Regions from separate parts of the Bradyrhizobium sp. USDA 3364 genome, predicted to be linked through region 1. Evidence: riboswitches for the same ligand, from Rfam matches in the RefSeq annotation. Region 1 holds a riboswitch; each other region holds the start of a gene.
The links. Region 1 has a riboswitch for cobalamin ahead of ACVILL_RS08160 (TonB-dependent siderophore receptor). Riboswitches for the same ligand answer to the same signal wherever they lie in the genome.

Region 1 (5,301 bases):
GTCGCGCGTCACGGTGTCGAGCAATTGCGGCTGCGCCGCATGCGGATGATGCGCGGCAATGGCAAGCGCCTGATCCGGCGTGACCTGGTCGATCACGCTTCCATCGACCGCCGAAACGGTGACAGCAGCCCCCTTCCAGGCGGCGATGCGATAGACCGGTACATCGTTCATCATCGAGAGCCGGAGATCGCGCGGATAGTGCTCCATCCCCGCGATCGCCATCGCGCGATCCGGTGAGACCTGGACCTTGTTCCAGAGAATGACCGGGAGCGCGGCCAACCGCTCGGCGTCGGTGAGGCGCGGAAACGCCACGTACATCATGACGAGGCCGGAGATGAACCACATCGCGAACAGGAGACACGTCGCAATGCCGATCCAGCGATGGACGACATAAAGCCACCGCCGCCCTCGCCGGATCAGAGCGTTGCGCATGGTCAGAACTTCACGTTGACGGACAATTCCGCGGTACGCGGCATGCCCAGCAGCCACTGCCCGGTGCCGTTCGAGGTCACCGCGTAAGCCTGGTCGAACAGATTGTAGACACGGAACGCAACCGTCGTGCGATCGTCCGGCTTCCACCTGATGCCGCCATTGACCACATTGTAGCCTGGCCGCCTCTGGGTGTTGGCAAGGTCGGAGTACATCGCGCCGACGATCTGCACGCCGCCATAGACCGACCAGTTGGGTGCGAAATCCCAGGTCAGCCAGACATTGGAGACCTGCTGCGGAACGTTGACCGGGACATTGCCGGCATAGCTGACGATCTTGCCGCCGACCAGCTGGCTGTTGTTGTCATATTTGGCGCGCAGCAGCGCCGTGTTGGCGTCGATGCGCCAACCGTAATCGAGCGCGAACCCGACCGAGGCCTCGACGCCACGCGATGATTGCTGCCCGACCTGGAGCGAGGATCCGGGATTGCCGGGATCTGCGATCAGCAGATTGTTCTTGACGATCTCGTAGCCTGCCAGCGTCCACTCGCCGCGTCCGCCGAGGAACGACTGTTTGACGCCGAACTCGGTCTGCTTCCCGGTGGAGAGCTGGAAGTTCTTCTGCGAAGTAGACAGCGAGATGAGATTCCCGACCGGGTCGACGCCGACTGCATACTGGCCGTAGAAGGCGAGGTTCTTGATCGGCTCGTATACGAGGCCGGTGCGCCAGCTGGTGCCCGACAGCGTGGTTTCGAAACCGTTGCCCGGCGTCTTGTAGTCGGTGCGATCGATCTCGGGACGATCGTATCGGACTCCGGTAACGAGCGACAATTGATCGGTCAGCTTCAGCCGGTCTTCGGCGAACAGCGCGTATTGATTGACGATCGAATTGAAGCCCGGCGTAGTCGCGGTCGTCGTTGCGAAAAACGATCCGGGATCGAACATGTACGGATTCACCGACGACGCGCCGCCATAGGGCGAGTTGTTGGTGTGGAAGAACTCGATGTGATTGACGTCGAAGCCGGCAACGAACTGGTTCGCCAGGCCGAGGATGTGACCGCTGAACGTCGCGTCCATCCGGTTGCCGGACTGCTTCTGGTCGTGGAAGATCTCGATATAGCTGAAGCGGTCGATCAGCTGCGTCTTCGGATTGAAGGCATAGTTCTCGATGTCGCGCCAGTGCCGTTCGCTGGTCAGATAATACAGCGTGTTGTTGACCTTGATGCCGTCGGCGACATCCCACTCGGTCTTGAACTGGGTCCAGCTATCCTTGTAGCGGATCGCGCTGTCGGATGCATTGTAGTTCTTGAAGCGCAGCGCGTCCTGGATCGCGCCGTTGATCAGCGGCGTGCCGAAATACCGTGACGGGCTGCGGTCGGCGTAATCTTCCGACAGCGTGAAGGCGAGATTCTCCGAGGCCTGCACGCGCACGGCGGCCGAGACCGCTGCATTCGAGGTCTTGTCGCGATCGACCCAGCCGTCCGACATGTTGCCGGTGGCGTTGACACGATACGACACATTGGGATTGATCGGACCAGTAGAGTCCACCGAGAGCCGCCGCGTCATGTTGCTGTCGAGCGAGACCTCGGCCTCGTTGTAGGGCGTGGCTAACGGCTTCTTCGGGATCACGTTGATGACACCGCCGATCGCGCCCTCGCCGTACAGCACCGAGGCCGGACCGCGCAGCACCTCGATGCGTTGCGTCGACCAGGTGTCGTAGGGGAACGTCAGGGTGCCGGAGCCGATATAGAAGCGCGTGCCGTCATACAGCGTCATCACCGAGTTGCTGCCGGCAAAGCCGCGGGTGCTGAACGACAGGCCGCCATTGCCGGGCGCCGGCGTCGCGATGAAGCCGGTCGCGTTCTGGGTGACGGCATCGAGCACGTTATGCTGGCCGCGTTCCTTGATGGTTTTTGCCGTGATGATCTCGACGCTGGCCGGCGTCTGCAGCGGCGTCAGATTGAGACGGCTGCCGGTGCCGCCTGGCGCGGTGGCATTGAGCGTCGGCGACGCCGCACCCGATGCACCCGATGCTGCGGCACGCGGCGTGCCGCCGCCCGTCGCAGCCGTCGCTGACCTCGGCCGTGGCCGCGCCGCGGCGGCCGTGTTGCCGCTGCGCGCCGTGGGCTTCGGCTTTGCGGTCGCCGAAGGCGCGACCTCGATCGGATCGAGCCTGGTGGGCGCAGGTGCTTGTGCCGAGCCTCCGGCCGGCAGCAGCAGCGATGACAGGGAGCAAACGAGACCGAGGCGCCAGCGGCGCGCAACGGGAGAGGACGGAGACATCAAAAGGACTCGCGGTAACGTGGCACGTCACCGCGAACGCGGACAGGCGCATTGCCGGAAAGGCAGTGCTCCGATCCCACCAGGACGCCCCGCCCGATGTGCTCGCGTGTGACCACGACTGACGGCAGGTCTCCTGGCTCACGGGTCATCGCCTGTCGACGCCTTCCCGGACCTGACAGCCCAGTGGCAAATTGACGAAAGGCTCGCCGTTTACAGTTGCGGGGACAGCTGCGGCATTGGGGTTACCCTCGCACCGCATTCCCTTTTGATCCCCGAAGGGAACCGTCGGCAAAACGATAGGTGCTGGCTGCAGGGCTGTCAATTCGACGCGATTGTCGCAGACATGTTTTGCGAAATGGTGCTCCCGCCACGACACAGCGTCTGTCGCGCTGATGCGGAGACTTATCATCCCGTCATCCTGAGGAGCCGCGAAGCGGCGTCTCGAAGGTTCGACGACCACCGGCCGGGCCGTGCATCCTTCGAGACGCGCTACGCGCTCCTCAGGATGACGGGGATTCACGTCATTCGACACAGCCCTGCATGATCGCATCGATCTCGGCGCGCGAGAGAGCGCCCATCTCGGCGATGAAGACCAGCCGCGTGCGCGGCACGCCGGGCGCCAGGACGCCGCCGGCGGCCAATGTCGCGCGACCGCCGGCGAGCTGAAAGACCGTCAGCCGCCCGGGCTGCTCCACCGTCTCGAACAATCCCTTCGCCCGCGCCAGCTTCGGCGCCAGCGTGCCGATCGCCTGCTGCAAGCGGGGCAACCGCACCGGCCGCTCCGAGGTCCAGCTCAGCGTCTCGAACCGGTCAGCCACCGGCCGTCGCGGCGCGGTCTCGCGCGGCGCCGGCACATGATCGAGATCCGCCGGAAACAGCAACTCTGCCGGCACCTCGCCATGCAGCGCGTCGACCACCACGGTCGCCGGACGCACCGCCCGCACGGCGCTACGGATTACAGCACACGCGGCGGCGTCGGCCAAATCGACCTTGCTCAGCGCCACCACATCGGCCGCCCGCAACTGCGATCGCAGCAGCGCATCATCCAGCGCGGCCACGGGCTGCGTCGCGTCGACCACGCACAGCACCGTCTCCAGCGGCGCCTCCTTCCAGATCACCGGATCCATCAAATTGCGCACGATGTCGGCGGGATCGGCGATTCCGCTGGTCTCGATCACGATGAACTCGGGGCGCGGATCACGCCGCAGCAAGGTTGCGAGCGTGCGCAGCAGATCGCCCTCCAGCGTGCAGCAGATGCAGCCATTGCTCAGGCTGACCACGCCGTCGCTGGCGCCGGCGATCAGCTCCGCATCGATATTGATCGCACCGAAATCATTGACCACGGCGGCGATGCGCCTTCCCTGCGCATGCGCCAGCAGATGGTTGACGACCGTGGTCTTGCCCGCCCCGAGAAAACCCGCGACCAGCAGGATCGGGACCGGCATCTCAGCCCCCGGTGACGGGGCGGCGCACCGGCCGGCCGGGCCTTGCCGCAACGTCGAGGACGCCGTCGTTGATCAGCGGCTGGCCGCTGACTACGAGGTGCCGCACGCCTTCCGCCGGACGGTTCATCGCGGAGAAGGTCGCGCGGTCGCTCAGCGTCTCGAAGTCGAACACCACGACATCGGCATCGGCGCCGGCCTGCAGCCTGCCCTTGGCGCGCATCGCCGGCGTGCTCGCCGACAGGATCTCGGCCGGAATCAGCGCGCATTTGCGGATGCCCTCGAGCAACGACACCTTCTTGCGCTCCGCGCACCCATTCGCGGATGAAGCGGGTGAAGCAGCCGGCCGACCGCGGATGCGAGGTGGCATCGTCAGGCAGCGGCCAGGCGTCGCCGCTGTACGGGCGGCCATCCGCCAGCGTCCACGGCATCGCGTCGGACGCGATCGCGCCGCCCGGATACAGCACCGCCATGTCGAGCAGATCGCGATGATGCGCGTTGTTCTCGATGTCGAGCACATGCCACAGCACCAGCGTCGAGGGCTCAGCCGCCTGTGCAGCCAGCAACTCCTCGCGGCTGCCGAAGCGATGCCCGTCGGTCACGCGCTGCACCGAGTCGTAACCGAGACCGTTACGCTCCTCGAATTTGGGGTCGCTGAAGAAGGTCGCCGCCAGCACGGTCGAGCCGGTGCCGTAGGGATAGGCCTCCACCGTGATCGGCAGGCCCTGCGCCTGCGCCTTCGCGATCAGGGCAACGCAACGTTCGATATCCGTCTTGCTCGACGAGTTGAAGTGGCAGATGTGCATGTGCGCGCCGGTGGCGCCGGCATAGCCGATCAGGCGGATATAGGCCTCGGCCGCGCTCTCCGGATCGATGCGCGACATGTAGGCGACGTGGGTGAAGGTCGGCACCGCATGATCGGCCGCGAGTTGGCACACCGCGGTCAGTTCCTGCACGCCGGCGCCCGGCGCATAGGCGTTGAGGATGCCGATGCCGATGCCGCCCTCGTTCAGCCCGTTGGCGAGACGCTCGAGGATGCCGGCCACTTCGCCTTCGGTCGCGACATTCTCGATCCAGCGGCGATCGCGCATCGCGCTGCCGAACGATTCCAGCGAGCTTTCCGAATTCGAGCCGGTCATCGCGCCGAT
Region 2 (5,301 bases), 540 kb from region 1:
GGGCGACGCCGCAGATGTTGGAGATCGTCGCGGTCGGCGCGATCGCCATCACATTGGAGTTGCGCATACCGACCGACGTGACGCGGCTGCGCAGAATCGCCCAGTCACGCGTCGAGGTGCGATCCATTGCGACGCCGCCACGGGCGTCGGCAACGAAGTCGATCGAATCGATCGGCAGGATACCCTGGCTCCACAGCGAGCCCTCGAACGAGGGATAGCGGCCGCGCTCGGCGGCGAGATCGCTGGAGGCCCAGATCGCATGGTAGGAGATTGCCTCCATGCTGATATCGGCGAAGGCAACCGCCGCGTCCGACGCCACCGCGATCCGCAGCGCATGCAGCGCATCCTGGAAGCCCATCAGGCCGAGACCGACCGGGCGGTGCCGCAGATTGGAGCGGCGCGCCTCCGGGATGGTGTAGAAGTTGATGTCGATGACGTTGTCGAGCATCCGCATCGCGGTCGTCACTGTGGCCTTCAGCCTGGCGTCGTTGAGCTTGCCGTCCTGTATGTGGTTGGCGAGGTTGATCGAGCCGAGATTGCACACCGCAGTCTCGTCGTCAGACGTGTTCAGCGTGATCTCGGTGCAGAGGTTCGAGGAGTGGATCACGCCGGCATGGCGCTGCGGCGAGCGCAGATTGGACGGGTCCTTGAAGGTGATCCAGGGATGGCCGGTCTCGAACAGCATGGTCAGCATCTTGCGCCAGAGATCGACGGCGCGAATCTGCTTGAACACTCGCATCTCGCCGCGCGCGGCCTTGGCCTCGTAATGGGCGTAGCGTTCGGCGAACGGCTTGCCGTAGAGATCGTGCAGGTCCGGCGTCTCGTCGGGCGAGAACAGCGTCCACTCGCCGTCAGCCTCGACGCGCTGCATGAACAAATCGGGCACCCAGTTCGCGGTGTTCATATCGTGGGTGCGGCGGCGGTCATCGCCGGTGTTCTTGCGCAGATCGAGGAATTCCTCGATGTCGACGTGCCAGGTCTCGAGATAGGCGCAGACCGCGCCCTTGCGCTTGCCGCCCTGGTTCACCGCGATCGCGGTGTCGTTGGCGACCTTGAGGAACGGCACCACGCCCTGGCTCTCGCCATTGGTGCCCTTGATGTGCGCGCCGAGCCCGCGGACGCGGGTCCAGTCATTGCCGAGCCCGCCGGAATATTTCGCCAGCAGCGCGTTATCCTTGATCGACTTGAAGATGCCGTCGAGATCGTCAGCCACGGTGGTGAGGAAGCACGATGAGAGCTGCGGCCGCTGCGTGCCAGAATTGAACAGGGTCGGCGTCGAAGCCATGAAGTCGAACGACGACAAGAGATTGTAGAACTCGATCGCGCGCCCCTCGCGGTCGATCTCGCGCAGCGCCAGACCCATCGCAACGCGCATGAAGAATGCCTGCGGCAGCTCGATGCGGTTGCCCCGAACGTGCAGGAAATAGCGGTCATACAGCGTTTGCAGCCCGAGGAACTGGAACGACAGATCGCGTTCCGGCTTCATCGCCGCCGCAAGCCGCGCCAGATCGAAGCGGCCGAGTTCGACATCGAGCAGTTCGGCCTTGATCCCGGTCTTGATATAGGCCGGGAAATACTCGGCATAGCGGCTCGCCATGTCGGCCTGCGAGGCGCTGGTCGGCATATCAAGCACATAGGACAACACCTCGGTGCGCAGCTTGTCGAGCAAGAGGCGCGCGCTGACATAGGTGTAGTTCGGCTCCTGCTCCACCAGGGTGCGCGCGGCCATCACCGAGGCGAGCGCCAGTTCATCCTGGCTGATGCCGTCATAGATGTTGCGCTGGGTCTCGGCGATCACGGGCGCAGCATCGACGCCATCGAGGCCGGCGCAGGCCTCGTTGATGATCAGCGCCAGCCGGGCGTGGTCGAGCGGCACCTCGCTACCGTTCGGCAATGTGATGTGAATGGCCGGCCCGGCCACAGGCTGGGCCACCGCCCTCGCCGCGTCCTGCTCAGCGCGCTGCCTCGTGCGCTCCTCACGATACAGCACATAGGCGCGCGCCACCTTATGGTGCTCGCTCCGCATCAGCGCGAGCTCGACCTGGTCCTGCACGTCCTCGATGTGGAAGGTGCGACCTTCGCTCATGCGACGCGTCAGCGCACTGAGGACCTCGGCGGTGAGCTGCTCGACAACCTCATGGACGCGGCGCGATGCGGCGGCGGTGTGCCCCTCGACCGCCAGGAACGCCTTGGTCATCGCAACCGAGATCTTGCTGGCGTCGAATTTCGACACCGTGCCATTGCGGCGGATCACCTGCATCGGAGGAGCGGCCTCCGGCGCGGCAAGCACTTCCGGACGCAGCAGGATGAGTGGCGCTGGCTTTGTTTCGCGATCGAGAGAGAGTGACATCGTGCAGACCCCGTGACGTTTGTTGGGGCCGGATGTCAGGGGACGCTGCATCATCCCGGCGGCAACGCACCGGCATGGCTGTGCAAGCGACCGCCGGGACACCCCGCCCGTGGACGTAATTTCGGTGTTACGGCAGGTCTCCTGACTCGCAGGTCGTCGTCGCTCCCGTGTCTTCCCGATGCGGACGACGCATCAGTGACGTGATTTCGGGAACAACTCGCTGCTTACAGTTGCGGGGGCAGTGCCGGATTTTCGGTGAGATCACCGGCTTCCCTCTTAGCCACCATGCTTTGCGGCATGACGGACCGTAACAACTATATCTGGTGTGATTTGGCACACTGTGTCAATGGGTCGCCAGAAAATGCGGATGGCGCCTGTTGATGATGTGAACAACGTCGCTCGATCACACGTGATGCCGCCCGAGTTGACGGCCACGCGAAGTTGCCGATAAGTGGCGGCGTCGTGGTTCTCCGAGAGGCACTTTCTCCCGGAGCTAAGAGGGAAGCCGGTACAATGCCGGCGCTGCCCCCGCAACTGTAAGCGGCGAGTTGTCGTCCACTCAAAGCCACTGAGGCGAAAGCTTCGGGAAGGCCAGACGACAGCTAGGACCCGCGAGCCAGGAGACCTGCCTCGACAACATGAACGTCCTCGGGCGGGGTGTCCCGGTGGTGCGGTTGCGACCCCGCACGCGCTTTTCCCGCGTCTTGCGGAGTCCAGACGTGTCACTACGGCCTTTGCCCCCAACTTTTGGGGTTAAGCCAATGTCTTCCACATCTACCTCCTCACTTGCTGTTGCGACTCTCGGCACGCCGCGGATCGGTCCGCGCCGTGAACTCAAGCTTGCGCTGGAAAGCTTCTGGGCCGGCGCGACAAACGAAAAGACGCTGATCGAGACCGGCGTCGGTCTGCGCGCCGCCAACTGGGCACGCCAGAAAAAGCTCGGCGTCTCGGTGATCCCGTCGAACGACTTCTCGTTCTACGACCAGGTGCTCGATACCTCGGTGATGGTCGGCGCGATCCCGGCCATCTATGGCTGGAGCAGCGGCCCGGTGCCGCTTGCGACCTATTTTGCGATGGCGCGCGGCGCTGAAGGTAGCGCGCATGACGCGTCGTGCGGTCACGCGCACCATAGCCAAGGTCATGGCGTACCGGCGCAGGAGATGACCAAGTGGTTCGACACAAACTACCACTACATGGTGCCCGAACTCTCTGCAGATCAGCAGTTCCGCCTCGCCTCACGCAAGCCGATCGAGGAATATGAGGAAGCCAAGGCCCTCGGTTACCAGACCCGACCGGTGCTGGTCGGCCCGGTTACTTTCCTGAAACTCGCCAAGAGCAAGGACGCCGGCTTCGAACCGCTGTCGCTGCTGGACCGCCTGCTTCCGGTCTATATCGAGGTACTGCGCGAGCTTGCCCGCCGCGGCGCCGAATGGGCGCAGATCGACGAGCCCTGCCTGGCGCTCGATCTCGACGATACCGCCCACGATGCGCTGCGTCGCGCCTATGGCGAGATCGCCAAGGCGGTGCCGCAGATCAAGATCATGCTGGCGAGCTATTTCGGCAGCCTCGGCGCAAACCGCGACACTGCGTTTGCGCTCCCCGTCGCCGGCCTGCATTTCGACTTGGTGCGCGCGCCCGAGCAGCTCGATGACCTCGCCCACCTGCCCGCTGAGCGCGTCGTCTCGCTCGGCGTGCTCGACGGCCGCAACATCTGGCGCGCCGATCTCAGCAAGCTGCTCAACCGGCTGGAACCGGTCGTCGCGAAGCTCGGCAAGAACCGTGTGCAGATTGCGCCGTCCTGCTCGCTGCTGCACGTGCCGATCGATCTTGCCCTCGAAGCGAAGCTCGACGCCGAGGTCAAGAGCTGGCTCGCCTTCTCGGTGCAGAAGATGGAGGAACTGGTCGCGCTCGGCACCGCGCTTGCAAGCGGCCGCGATTCGATCGCGGCTGCGCTGACGGCCTCCGACGCGTCTGCCGCCGCGCGCAAGACCTCGCCGCGGATTCACGATGCAAAGGTTACGCAGCGCATGGCTGGCATTGACACCGCGATGCGCGGCCGTGCCAGCTCCTTCGAGGAACGAACCGAAGTACAGCGCGCGCGGTTCAATCTTCCGGCGTTCCCGACCACCACCATTGGCTCGTTCCCGCAGACGCTCGAGGTCCGCAAGTCGCGCGCCGCGCATGCCAAGGGCAGCCTGAGCGACGCCAGCTACAAGACCTTCCTGCAGGAGCAGACGGCAGAGACTGTGCGCTGGCAGGAAGCCATCGGCCTTGATGTACTGGTCCATGGCGAGTTCGAACGCAACGACATGGTGCAGTATTTCGGCGAGCAGCTCTCCGGCTTCGTATTCACCGAGCATGCCTGGGTGCAATCCTATGGCTCACGCTACGTCCGGCCGCCGATCCTGTTCGGCGACGTGTCGCGCCCGAAGCCGATGACGGTCGAATGGTGGCAATACGCGCAGTCGCTGACCAAAAAGCCGATGAAGGCGATGCTGACCGGCCCGGTCACGATCCTGAATTGGTCATTCGTTCGCGACGACATCCCGCGCAGCGAAGCCTGCCGGCAGATCGCGCTTGCGATCCGCGACGAGGTCGCCGACCTCGAAGGTGCCGGCGCGGGCATGATCCAGATCGACGAGGCGGCGCTGCGCGAAGGCCTGCCGCTGCGCCGTTCGGAGTGGACGACCTATCTGGACTGGGCGGTGGAATGCTTCCGCATCTGCTCGTCGGGCGTCCGCGACGAGACCCAGATCCACACCCACATGTGCTACTCCGAGTTCAATGACATCATCGACGCGATCGGCGCGATGGACGCCGATGTGATCTCGATCGAGACCTCGCGCTCGAAGATGGAGCTGCTGGATGCATTCCGGAACTACCGTTATCCGAACGAGATCGGTCCCGGTGTCTACGACATCCACTCGCCGCGCGTGCCTGAGATCAACGAG
Region 3 (5,301 bases), 530 kb from region 1:
CGCCAACGCGAACCGGATCATGGAATTCCACCTTGTCCGAAGTTGCCATGACCACGGCTCGGCGTGCCCGCCGCGTCGCGGCCACGAAGGCGGCCTTGCCCATCATGCTGAGCGCGTTGCCGCCGAACAGGGTCCCGTAATGGTTGGCCTGGTCGGGGAAGACCAGTTCGACGAAACACGTGGATTCGGCCGCGCTGACCGCCTGCCCGTAGGAAGCCTGCATCGAATGACGCCCTTGCAACTTTGCTCGCTATTCGCAATATCCGCATAGACCAAAGTGTGAATAGTGCTGAAATTGCGGATACTTGCGAAGGGCGAGTAGCAAAACTGCGAAGTTTGCGAAGCCGACGGAGGAGCAAATGAAGAAGGCTTTCATGGGCGTCCGGCTCAAGCGCCTGCGTGAGGAGCGCCGCCTCACCCAGCAGGCCCTGGCGTCCGCGATCGGGATTTCGCTGAGCTACCTCAACCAGTTGGAGAACAACCAGCGGCCGCTAACGATTGCGGTCCTGCTCAAACTCAACACCGTCTTCGGCGTCGACGTGCAGATGTTCTCGGAGGATGACGAGGCGCGGCTGGTTGCCGACCTCCGCGAGACGCTGTCGCCCACAGTCGTCGGCGAGAACGTATCAGCCGCCGAAATCCGGGAGCTCGCCGTCAACATGCCCGCGGTAGCGCGGGCGATCATCTCGCTCAGCCGCAATCACCGGCTCGCGATCGAGCAAACCGCGGTGCTCGCCGCGCGGCTCGGCGAGGACCGCCAGGCGGCGACCGCGATCCTGCCCTCGACCCCCCACGAGGAAGTCCGCGACTTCTTCTATGCACGCCACAACTACTTTGCCGAGCTGGACGACGCCGCCGAGCAGCTCGCGCAACAGCTTGCGCCATCGCGCCAGCTGACGTCGGCGAGCCTTAGCGACCATCTGCGCGACAAATTTGGAATAACGGTGATGTTCGACGATGCGCCTGCTGCGGCACATCGACGCTTCGACCAAGAATGCGCGGCCCTGCATCTCTCGCGAAAGCTGGAACCGGGCCAACAGGCTTTCCAGTTGGCCACTCAAATCGCCCTACTGGCTTGCGATGGAGAATTGTCAGCACTGGTCGACGGTGCACGGTTCACCAATGCGGATACGCGCGGGCTCGCCCGCATCGGGCTTGCCAACTATTTCGCCGGAGCACTGATCATGCCTTATGGGGAATTCTTGGGTGCCGCTCAAAAGCTTCGCTATGACATCGAGCTGCTGGGCCAGAAGTTTGGCGTCGGCTTCGAAACCACGTGCCACCGGCTGAGTACGCTACAACGGCCTTCCGCACGCGGCGTGCCGTTCTTCTTCATCCGCGTCGATCGCGCTGGAAACATCTCGAAACGACAATCTGCAACTGATTTTCACTTCTCCCGGATTGGCGGCACCTGCCCGCTTTGGAATGTATACGAAGCGTTCACGACTCCTGAACGCATCCTCACCCAGCTTGCCCAAATGCCGGACGATCGCACGTATCTCTGGATCGCGCGCACCGTCACCCGTCGCGAGGGGGGATATGGCTCGCTGAGCAAGACGTTTGCCGTCGCCCTGGGATGTGACATCCGGCACGCCGAAGAAATTGTCTACTCACGAGGACTTGACGTTCACGATCCTGCGTCCGCGACGCCGATTGGCATAGGCTGCAAGGTATGTGAGCGCGTCGATTGCCCGCAGAGGGCTTTCCCTCCGCTCGGACGCCCGCTTATGATCGATGAAAAACACGCCTACTTTTCTCCCTATGCAGCCTCCACTCCCTGACCGAGAGGACATATGCATCTGAACACCGCCAGCCTTTTGACGACACGGACCATCGAGTTCTTTCCTTCAGAAGAATTGACGGCGGGCTCGCACAAGAGGGCGGCGCAAGCACTTCGAATCACGCGATCGACCTTTCGCCAGCGGCTCGAATGCAGCGTGACAGATTGCCAAGGGGGTATTCTGATTCATTGCCCGTTGGGCGACGTGAACTCCGTCCTGCAAGTTTGTGAAGTCGTCGAGCAGAAGCTGCAAAAGCTTCAAAAGGAGCCACTGACGGGGAGAATGGTCGAGCAGATACTGTCGATCACCTCAGCCGAATTGCGACGGTGGTCGAAGCAAGGTCGAGTACCGACCGCTGGCCACACCTTCTTCAGTAGCGGTCGGAAGCAGGTCAGCCTCTTCCTGTATTCTCCCGATATTGTCAGGGAGCTTGCGACTCGGCCCCAGCAGATCGCGGATTGGCGCCATCCCAACAGATCGTGAACGTCCGAGATGCTCGCAGCCGTTCGGCGTGACCAAACTGCCACATGTGCTGCTACTCCGCATTCGACAAGCGCCACTTGCTTGATTCGCTTGGAGGGGCCGTTCAGGCTCATCGGCGGTAGTGCCGAAAGGCATATCAAGGGAATACGGTGCGTCCTCACGGACTAGGCCGGAGCTGCCCCCGCAACTGTAAGCGGCGAGCCGACGACATTTGAAGCCAGTGGATTCGATTCGAATCTGGGAAGGTGGTCGGAAGCGTCAAGCCGCAAGCCAGGAAACCTTGCTACCGTCGTGGTCATGTGCTGACGCATTGGGCGGGGTGCTCCAGGGCGTTGCAAAGCCGGTTGGGATCTGCCGCATCTGGGGCGAACGGCAGCCGCTCACGGCCAATGTACGTGACGGCTTTTTTGCTTCGCCGTTGGTCACCACTGTGTTCATTTCAGATGATGTTGCGTTGCGCTCGTCGGCGCGAATTTCAGGGCTTTCACTGATTTCACGCAAGCACCGCTTGCTGGCCGGTTCGGCGGTCACGCTTTGCATCGTGATGGCTTCCATGGCCGCGGCCGGCCGGGCATCGGCGCAAACACCGCAGCAGCTCAATCCCGTCACCGTCACTCCGCCCACGCCGCGGCCGAGCGCGGAGCAACGTGGCAGCGAAAGCTGCGGGCCCGCTAAGCGCGTCCGGCGTGCGGCACGCCAGCCTGCGCCAGCGCCGAAGCCGGTGCCGGGACCGGCCCCTCTCGCAGCAACGGCCGCGACGCCGCTCAACAGCAACGTGATAGCCGGCAGCACCAGCCTGCTTGGCCTGACGGTACACGAGACGCCCGTAACCGTCGAAGTCGTCAGCCAGCAGCAGATGCAGGAGCAGGATACCGCACCACGACCGAGACCGCGCGGGGGGCGACTGGCGTGCTGTCGGGCGATGCCGCCGGCGCCACCCGCGGGGTTCTCGATGCGCGGCTTCACGGGCAGCGAAATCACCACACTCTACAACGGCATCTGGATCGGTCCGCAAGACATCACCTCCCGCGTGATGGACACGGCGAGCCTCGAGCAGGTCGAATTCGTCAAGGGCCCGAACTCGATCACGTCGGGGCTCGCCACGATCGGCGGCTCGGTCAATTATGTCAGCAAGCAGCTGACCACCGGACCGATCAGGAGCGAACTCGACGGCTCGATCGATACGCTCGGCACCTAGCCGACCACCTCGATGGGAACCCTCACTGTAAAACAGGGTTGAGCATGCCGGGCCAGGCGATCGGTTGGGCGATGGTGACGGGCTCTGGCTCTTCGTCGCTGGGAGTGGGACCAAAGACCAAATCGTGGATGTTTCGGTTCACTTCGCCCGTCACCCGCAAGCCTCGTGAGATAGGCCTTGGTCCAGTAAGTGCCGTCGTCAAGAAGCGCGTGGACTTTGACCTTTAGAGCACGGGCAATCCGAGTAATATTGTCGAGCAAGACATTTCGCTCAGATCGCGCTCGGCCGGAATCTTGAAATAGACGCAGTACGGAAGCCCTGCGCGTCTCACCGGCATTGGACTATTAGCTGCCGCGCCCCCGCTACCCGCCTAGTGGAAAGAGCCGTGCTCTCGAACGATCGGCAATAGCTCGTGATGGTTCTGGATGATGTGGTCCGGCTTCGTAGCCCGCAACCGCGCCTCGGAAACAAATCCGCCGGTAATGGCTACGCTGATCAGTCCAAGACTTCGGGCAATATCAGTTTCTACCGGCATATCCCCGATAATGAAGGTCGACTCCGGCTTTAGATCGTTTTGCACCATATATCGCCGAAGTCGCTCCCCTTTGCTCATCGTCTTATTCTGCGTGGCACGGCTTTCAAAGGCCAGGACGTCGTTGAAGCAGCGATCGATGCCGAGCCTTTGCAATTGAGCAACAAGAGGTGCGACTATATGGTTGCTCACGATGATGGACGAAGCCGCTTCCCGGCGAACCCATTCCAGCATTGTGCGCGCCCCCACGCGTAGATCTGCTTTATCGGCCAGCGGCTCGTAAGTGTCATGGAAGATTGCACTGCCATCGCGATCTACGGCTGCGACTTCCGATTCTGACATCCCGATGTTTCGGAAAAGAATGGACAGTGGGACATCGCAATGATCCCGAAAGGTGTCTAAATCGATCGCCGGGCGACCGAAACGTTTCAGGATAACGTTCGTCGTTTGGAGTAGTGCGCTGGCATCGTCAAGCAACGTGCCATTCCAATCAAAAACAAGAATGGGCCTCATCATACTCAATCTCAGGCAGCGCTCTGGTAGTCAGCGACAAGGCTATGCAGATCTCTGTTTGCGCGGCTTTGACCTGCAGAAGTCGGCATTTCGAATGTGAAGGGTGATAAATCTACTCCCTCGCTCCCGCGCGGCAGCAACGAGGACAATCGGTAAAAGGGCAAGTAAGTCACAGTTGTCGCGTTGATCGCGGCAGCGATTCTGCTTTCAACCGATTGAAGAACATGCGGCTCGATGTCTTTGAACAGCAGGCTTTGCTTCTGCTGTTGCGCGGACAGCCGTTTCCATGCCTGCCAAAAAGCCAGTTCATCGATGGCCTCAATATCCACGCCGTAGTAATTCGGAGCCACGATAGGTGGCGAACCGATTCCCCAATGGACAGCTTTGACGCCCGCAGCAAGGAGCATATTCGTCACGGTCCGGCCGGGTATCGCCACGAATGAGGGCTTCATCGGCAATGAGTATCGTGCGTTTGCCAACATCAGTCGAAGCCAGCCGATATTTGCGAGCGATACGATGCTTGCGCTCACTGGTTGGGCCGATGAGAGTTCGCTCAGCGAATTGCGCCTCGATGACTTCACGTCGTTGAGCGTTAACGCCGCGCGCTACCAGAGATGCAAATAACCCGTCAGCGTAAGGTCTTCCGGTATAAGGCATGGACGAGACGATGATGGGATCTGGGTCCTGCTCTGCGCAGATCCGTTGCGCAATAAGATCACCTAGCGAGAAACCGATATTGTAGCGGGTTTAGCGGTGAGTTTGGCCATCGATGGACGTATCCGGGTTTCCGAGGT
Region 4 (5,301 bases), 440 kb from region 1:
CTCGTCCAGGGTGCGCGGCACCGTGAACTCGACGAGGTGCAGCCCGTTGGCCTTCAGCAGATCGCGCGTCGCACGCTTGTCGAACAGGCTGACGACGACGATGTCGGGCTTGAGCAGCAGCACATCCTCGGCCCCGCCGGACAGGCGCGGATAGCTTCGCGCCTGCTCGGCGGCCCAGGATTGCCAGGCATCGCGCGAGAAGCGGCTGAGGCCGAGGATCTGGTCCGGATCGGCCAGCGTCAGCACGAGCTGATCGCTGCAGACATTCATCGAGACGATGCGCGGTCCGACGGCGAACGCGGTGCTGCACGACATCATCCATGCGACCGCTGCCAGGGCTGCGAGACGCCGCATCATCACACATCCGCCCACGGCACAATGACGGCCTCGCGCTGGAATTCGGCGCGATAGGCGCTGACCCTGAACACACTGGCGAGGACTGCTTCGGACAGTGCCTGCTCCGGCGCGCCCTGCGCGGCCAGCCGTCCCTCCGAAAGCACCAGCACATCATCGGCGAAGCGCGCCGCGAGCCCGAGATCGTGCGTCACCACGATGACCAGCACACCAGTGTCGGCGACGTTGCGCAGCTTCTGCATCACGTCGATCTGGTGGCGCGGATCGAGCGAGGCGGTCGGCTCGTCGGCGAGGATCACCGGCGCTTCCACCGCGAGCACGCGGGCCAGCGCGACGCGGCTGCGCTCGCCGCCGGAGAGCTCGGTAACGCGGCGATCGCTGAACGCCTCGACGTCGACCGCCTGCATCGCGCGCAGCACCGCCTCCATATCCAGCTGCGACAGCCGCGCCGGATCGGTCGCGCCATGCGGATAGCGGCCGAGCGCGACGATATCGCGCGCCGGCAGCGGCCAGTGCACCATATGGCCCTGCGGCAAATAGGCGAAGCGTTTGGCGCGCTCGCGCAACGGGAGCGACGCCAGCGCGTCGCCGCCGATCCTGATGTCGCCGTCGGATGGAATCAGTCCGGCCAGCGCACGCAGCAGCGTGGTCTTGCCGGCGCCGTTCGGCCCGACCAGCGCGACCAGATGACCCGCGGTCAACGCCAGCGAGACATCGTGCAGCACCCTGCGGCTGCCGAGCGAGGCGTTGAGCGCGGTGGCGGAGAGCAGCGTCATGCCACGCCTCCGCCGAGTGCGCGGCGTTCGCGCATGATCAGATAGAGGAAGAACGGCACGCCGATGATCGAGGTCAGCACGCCGACCTTGATATCCGAGGTAGAGGGGATGATGCGCACCGCGATATCGGCCGCAAGCAGCAGCGCCGAGCCGGTGAGCGCGCTCGGCACCAGGAGCCGCGCCGGATCGTGACCGATCACCGGGCGCATCAGATGCGGCGCGACCAGACCGATGAAGCCGATCGTGCCTGTCACGGCGACCGCGCCGCCGACGCCGAGCGCAACGCCAGTGATGACGTAGAGCCGCAGCCGTCCGACGTCGACGCCGAGACTCTGCGCCGCTTCCTCGCCGAGCGTCAGCGCGCGGAACGCGCTCGCCTGGCTGAGCAGGATGGCGGCGCCAGCGATGATAAAGGGCAGCGCCAGCGCGACGTGCTGAAAGCTGCGATCCTCCAGCGAGCCGAGCAGCCAGAACGCGATCTCCAGCACCACGAACGGATTGCTGGAGAGGTTCATCACCAGCGCCGTCGCCGCTCCCGCAAAGCTCGAGATCGCGAGCCCCGCGAGGATCAGGATCAACAGCCCGGCATTGCGGCCGGCAATCGCGAGCAGCGCGAATACCGAGCCGAACGCGGCGATGATCGCCACCACCGGCAGTGCATAGGAGCGTACATCGGCGAGACCCAGCGCAATGACCAGCACCGCGCCGAACGCCGCCGATTGCGGCGCACCGAACAGCGACGGCGAGGCCAGCGGATTGCGCAGCAACCCTTGCAGCGCGGCGCCGGACAGGCCGAGAATGCCGCCGATCGCAAACGCCAGGATGGTGCGCGGCAGGCGGATCTCGCGCACGATCACCTGCGCCACGTCGCTGCCGCTGCCGAACAGCGCCTCGATCACCGCGAGCGGCGACAGCGGCACCGGGCCGATCCCGAGCGAGATCACCAGCAGCAGCACCACGAGCGCGAGCAGCGCCGCGGTGACGCCCCACCGGCGCCGCGCCGCGACCTCGGCCGCCAAGGCAAAATCCTGCACGCTCATTGAATCCATGCTCTTACAGCGATCGCCGTGGCAGACAAGCGACACTCGCCAAAAACCGTGGCGGAGCGGCCATTTGCCCGGCTGCCGCCGGATTGACTTTGCTGCCCGGCCGAACCCTAGATGAACATGACGGTTCTTTAATGAGATGAAAAGGGAATGCGGTACGGGGAAACTTCCCCAACGCCGCGGCTGCCCCCGCAACTGTATGCGGTGAATCCTTCGTCAGATGCCACTGGGAATCTCGGTCCTGGGAAGGCGACGAAGGGTAACGACCCGCGAGCCAGGAGACCTGCCGTCAGCCGTGGTCACACGCGATGATGCCGGTCGGGGAGTACAGGCATGAGCTTCACCTGATGCTGCAAGCACGATGGTGAGACTGGTTCGCGGTGACGTGCCACTGACGTTACCGAGGTCTCGCCTATGTCCGCCTTCCCACCCCATCGCCGCCGCGCGCTTCTGCTCGCGTCGACGATGATCGCGCCTGCAATCCTTGCTTCAGGTGCACGGGGGCAGCAGGCGCCCGCTCCCGATCAGCTCCCGGCGATCGAAGTCACCAAACCGGGCGACCAGAACGTCACGCGCGCCAGGCCGGCCGCTGACGAAGCGCCGTCCTCGCGCCGCCCGGCACCGGGCACCGCGCAGAGCAGCAACACCGTCAGCGGCGCCGGATCGAGCTCGACGGGGACCGGCGCGGCCACCGGAACTGGTGGCACCGGCGGCGGCCGCCAGTTCGCCGGCATTGTCGGCTCCTCCTCGGCCGTGATCACCGCCGACGACATCGCGCATTCGCCGGTGCATTCGTTGCCCGAGATCCTTGCGCAGGTGCCGGGCGTCCAGCTGCAAACTCCCTATGGTGGACCGAACGGCGCCAAGACCTCGGTCGACCTGCGCGGCTTCGGCGCATTCGCGACGGACAACACGCTGTTCCTGCTCAACGGCCGCCGCCTCAACGACATGGACAAGGCGGGCTTCGACCTCACCACGATCCCGCTCGATTCGATCGAGCGCATCGAGATCACGCGCGGCAACAGCGGTGCGGTGCTCTACGGTGACAACGCGGTGGGCGGCGTAATTAACATCGTCACCAAGACCGGCGCCGGCGGTCCGCCGGCCACGATCAGGGCCGAGGGCGGCGCCGGCTCGTTCAACACGCGGACGGCCGCAGTCTCCGCGGCGCTTAATTCGGGACCGTGGTCCACCTCGTTCTACGGCAACGGCATCAAGTCCGACGGCTACCGCGTCAACAATGCGCTCGACCAGCGCAACGCGATCGGCAACATCAACTACACCACGTCGGATCTCAGCGCGTTCCTGACCGTCACCGGCAGCGACCAGAAGCTCGGCCTGCCCGGCGGACGGCTGGTCGATCCGTCGATCGGCGTCAACGAGCTGCTCACCGACCGCCGCGGCGCCGCCACGCCGTTCGACTACGCCAACCAGCAGACCTCAAGCGTCACGGCCGGTTTCACCAAGACATTGATGAACGGCGTCGACCTGATCGTCGACGGAGGCTGGCGGCAGCGCGACACGCAGAGCGGCTTCTTCGGCACGGTGCCGACGCCGAGCTTCTCCTCCACCTACAACGACGCCGCGCTCGAGACCTGGTCGCTGACGCCGCGGCTCAGCGTCAAGACCGTGATGCTCGGAATGCCGTCGACGATCCTGACCGGCATCGACTATTACGATTCGACCTTCCGTGAGGCGCGCGGCGCCTATCAGGGCGTCGATCCCTTCCATATCTACAATATCGAGCAGCGGTCCGTGGCCGGCTATTGGCAACATACGCTGGGCCTGTTGCCGACGACCGACTTCTCCTACGGCGCACGCGTTCAGAACACCGGCGTCTCGGCGCGCGACCGCTACGACCCGAACGCGCCGTTCGCGTTCGACACGCAGGCCTCCCCGCTCGACAGCAACGAGACGCAGTACGCGCTGCATGTCGGCGTCGAGCATCGCCTCACCGACAGCTTTTCGGTGTTCGGCCGCGCCGCGCGTGCATTCCGCACGCCCGATGTCGACGAGCGCGTCGCGTCGGGACCGTCGTTCGACCCGCTGACCTTCGCGCCGATCCCGCAGACCTTCCAGCTCAAGACCCAGACCTCGGAAGACGTCGAAGGCGGCTTCCGGGTCAAGACCAACCTGTTTCAGGTGCAGACCAGCGTCTATCTGATGGATCTCGAGAACGAGATCCATTTCAATCCGGTGCTGTTCTACAACACCAACCTCGACCCGACCCGCCGCTATGGCTCTGAGACCAGCGCCTCGCTCAAGGTCAGCGACACCGTGACCCTACGCGGCGGCATGGCGATCACCCGCGCCGTATTCCGCGAAGGCATGTGGGCCGGCAACGACGTGCCGCTGGTGTCGCGCTACACCGGCAATCTCGGCGTCACCTGGAATATCTGGCAGAACTATCTGGTGTTCGATGCCACGGTGCGCGCCTGGAGCTCGCGCATCATGGACAACGACCAGGCCAACACCCAGAGCCGGATTCCCGGCAGCGCCACCGCCGACATCAAGCTGAGCGGGCAAGTTGACCGCTTCTTCTGGTCGCTCAGCGTCAACAACCTGTTCAACGCGCTCTATTACGACTACGCCATCGCGAGCACGTTCACGGATGGCCGCTTCTCCGCCTACCCGCTGCCAGGCCGCACCTACATGGTCAGGGCCGGCGCGACGTTCTAGAGCATGATCCGGTGTGGCGGGGTGTGACCCCGCCGCACCGTCTCCTCATGACGAGCGCACGGAAACTGGAGTAGAATTCCCTGAGCGGATTTGACCCGCGCAGGGGAAACACATGGCCAAGGCCGGGAAGCAGAGCAAGGGCGGCGCCAAGATCAACGACAAGACCGACGACGAGGCGAAGAAACCTCCGCCGCCCGCAGCGCCGGCTGACGACGACTGTTACGAGGATGGCGACATCGCCACGCCGAAGATCGATCGCTACGGCAATGATGACGAGCCGTTGTAGGGGTTAAGCGAAATCCATCCACGAAGTCGTCCTGGCGAAAGCCAGGACCCATTGCCCCTGAAGCGCGCTATCGGGCGAGGTGCCGCCCCAGCGTGCCACCAAACTTGCAGCGGTGGTTATGGGTCCTGGCTTTCGCCAGGACGACGTGGTGAAACATCGC

Region 2: linked by a shared signal. The riboswitch ahead of metE (5-methyltetrahydropteroyltriglutamate--homocysteine S-methyltransferase) and the one ahead of ACVILL_RS08160 (TonB-dependent siderophore receptor) in region 1 are both predicted to bind cobalamin.
Region 3: linked by a shared signal. The riboswitch ahead of ACVILL_RS05785 (TonB-dependent receptor plug domain-containing protein) and the one ahead of ACVILL_RS08160 (TonB-dependent siderophore receptor) in region 1 are both predicted to bind cobalamin.
Region 4: linked by a shared signal. The riboswitch ahead of ACVILL_RS10200 (TonB-dependent receptor) and the one ahead of ACVILL_RS08160 (TonB-dependent siderophore receptor) in region 1 are both predicted to bind cobalamin.

What each region holds. Positions count from the first base shown of each region.
Region 1 covers NZ_JBSRYG010000002.1:1,747,023-1,752,323, forward strand. The annotation lists gene ACVILL_RS08155 (PepSY domain-containing protein) at 1-432, opposite strand, end outside; gene ACVILL_RS08160 (TonB-dependent siderophore receptor) at 435-2,711, opposite strand; cobalamin riboswitch at 2,818-3,013, opposite strand; gene ACVILL_RS08165 (CobW family GTP-binding protein) at 3,233-4,156, opposite strand; partial or broken gene ACVILL_RS08170 (amidohydrolase family protein) at 4,158-5,301, opposite strand, start outside.
Region 2 covers NZ_JBSRYG010000002.1:1,209,701-1,215,001, forward strand. The annotation lists gene ACVILL_RS05735 (ribonucleoside-diphosphate reductase subunit alpha) at 1-2,350, opposite strand, end outside; cobalamin riboswitch at 2,465-2,675, opposite strand; cobalamin riboswitch at 2,797-2,997, shown strand; gene metE (5-methyltetrahydropteroyltriglutamate--homocysteine S-methyltransferase) at 3,112-5,301, shown strand, end outside.
Region 3 covers NZ_JBSRYG010000002.1:1,219,280-1,224,580, forward strand. The annotation lists gene ACVILL_RS05765 (acyl-CoA thioesterase) at 1-223, opposite strand, end outside; gene ACVILL_RS05770 (short-chain fatty acyl-CoA regulator family protein) at 360-1,781, shown strand; gene ACVILL_RS05775 (hypothetical protein) at 1,794-2,264, shown strand; cobalamin riboswitch at 2,367-2,566, shown strand; gene ACVILL_RS05780 (hypothetical protein) at 2,523-2,819, opposite strand; gene ACVILL_RS05785 (TonB-dependent receptor plug domain-containing protein) at 2,818-3,462, shown strand; gene ACVILL_RS05790 (HAD family hydrolase) at 3,833-4,510, opposite strand; gene ACVILL_RS05795 (hypothetical protein) at 4,519-5,037, opposite strand; gene ACVILL_RS05800 (hypothetical protein) at 5,255-5,301, opposite strand, start outside.
Region 4 covers NZ_JBSRYG010000002.1:2,182,494-2,187,794, forward strand. The annotation lists gene ACVILL_RS10185 (ABC transporter substrate-binding protein) at 1-354, opposite strand, end outside; gene ACVILL_RS10190 (ABC transporter ATP-binding protein) at 357-1,130, opposite strand; gene ACVILL_RS10195 (FecCD family ABC transporter permease) at 1,127-2,170, opposite strand; cobalamin riboswitch at 2,284-2,481, shown strand; gene ACVILL_RS10200 (TonB-dependent receptor) at 2,642-4,855, shown strand; gene ACVILL_RS10205 (hypothetical protein) at 4,968-5,141, shown strand; gene ACVILL_RS10210 (hypothetical protein) at 5,258-5,301, opposite strand, start outside.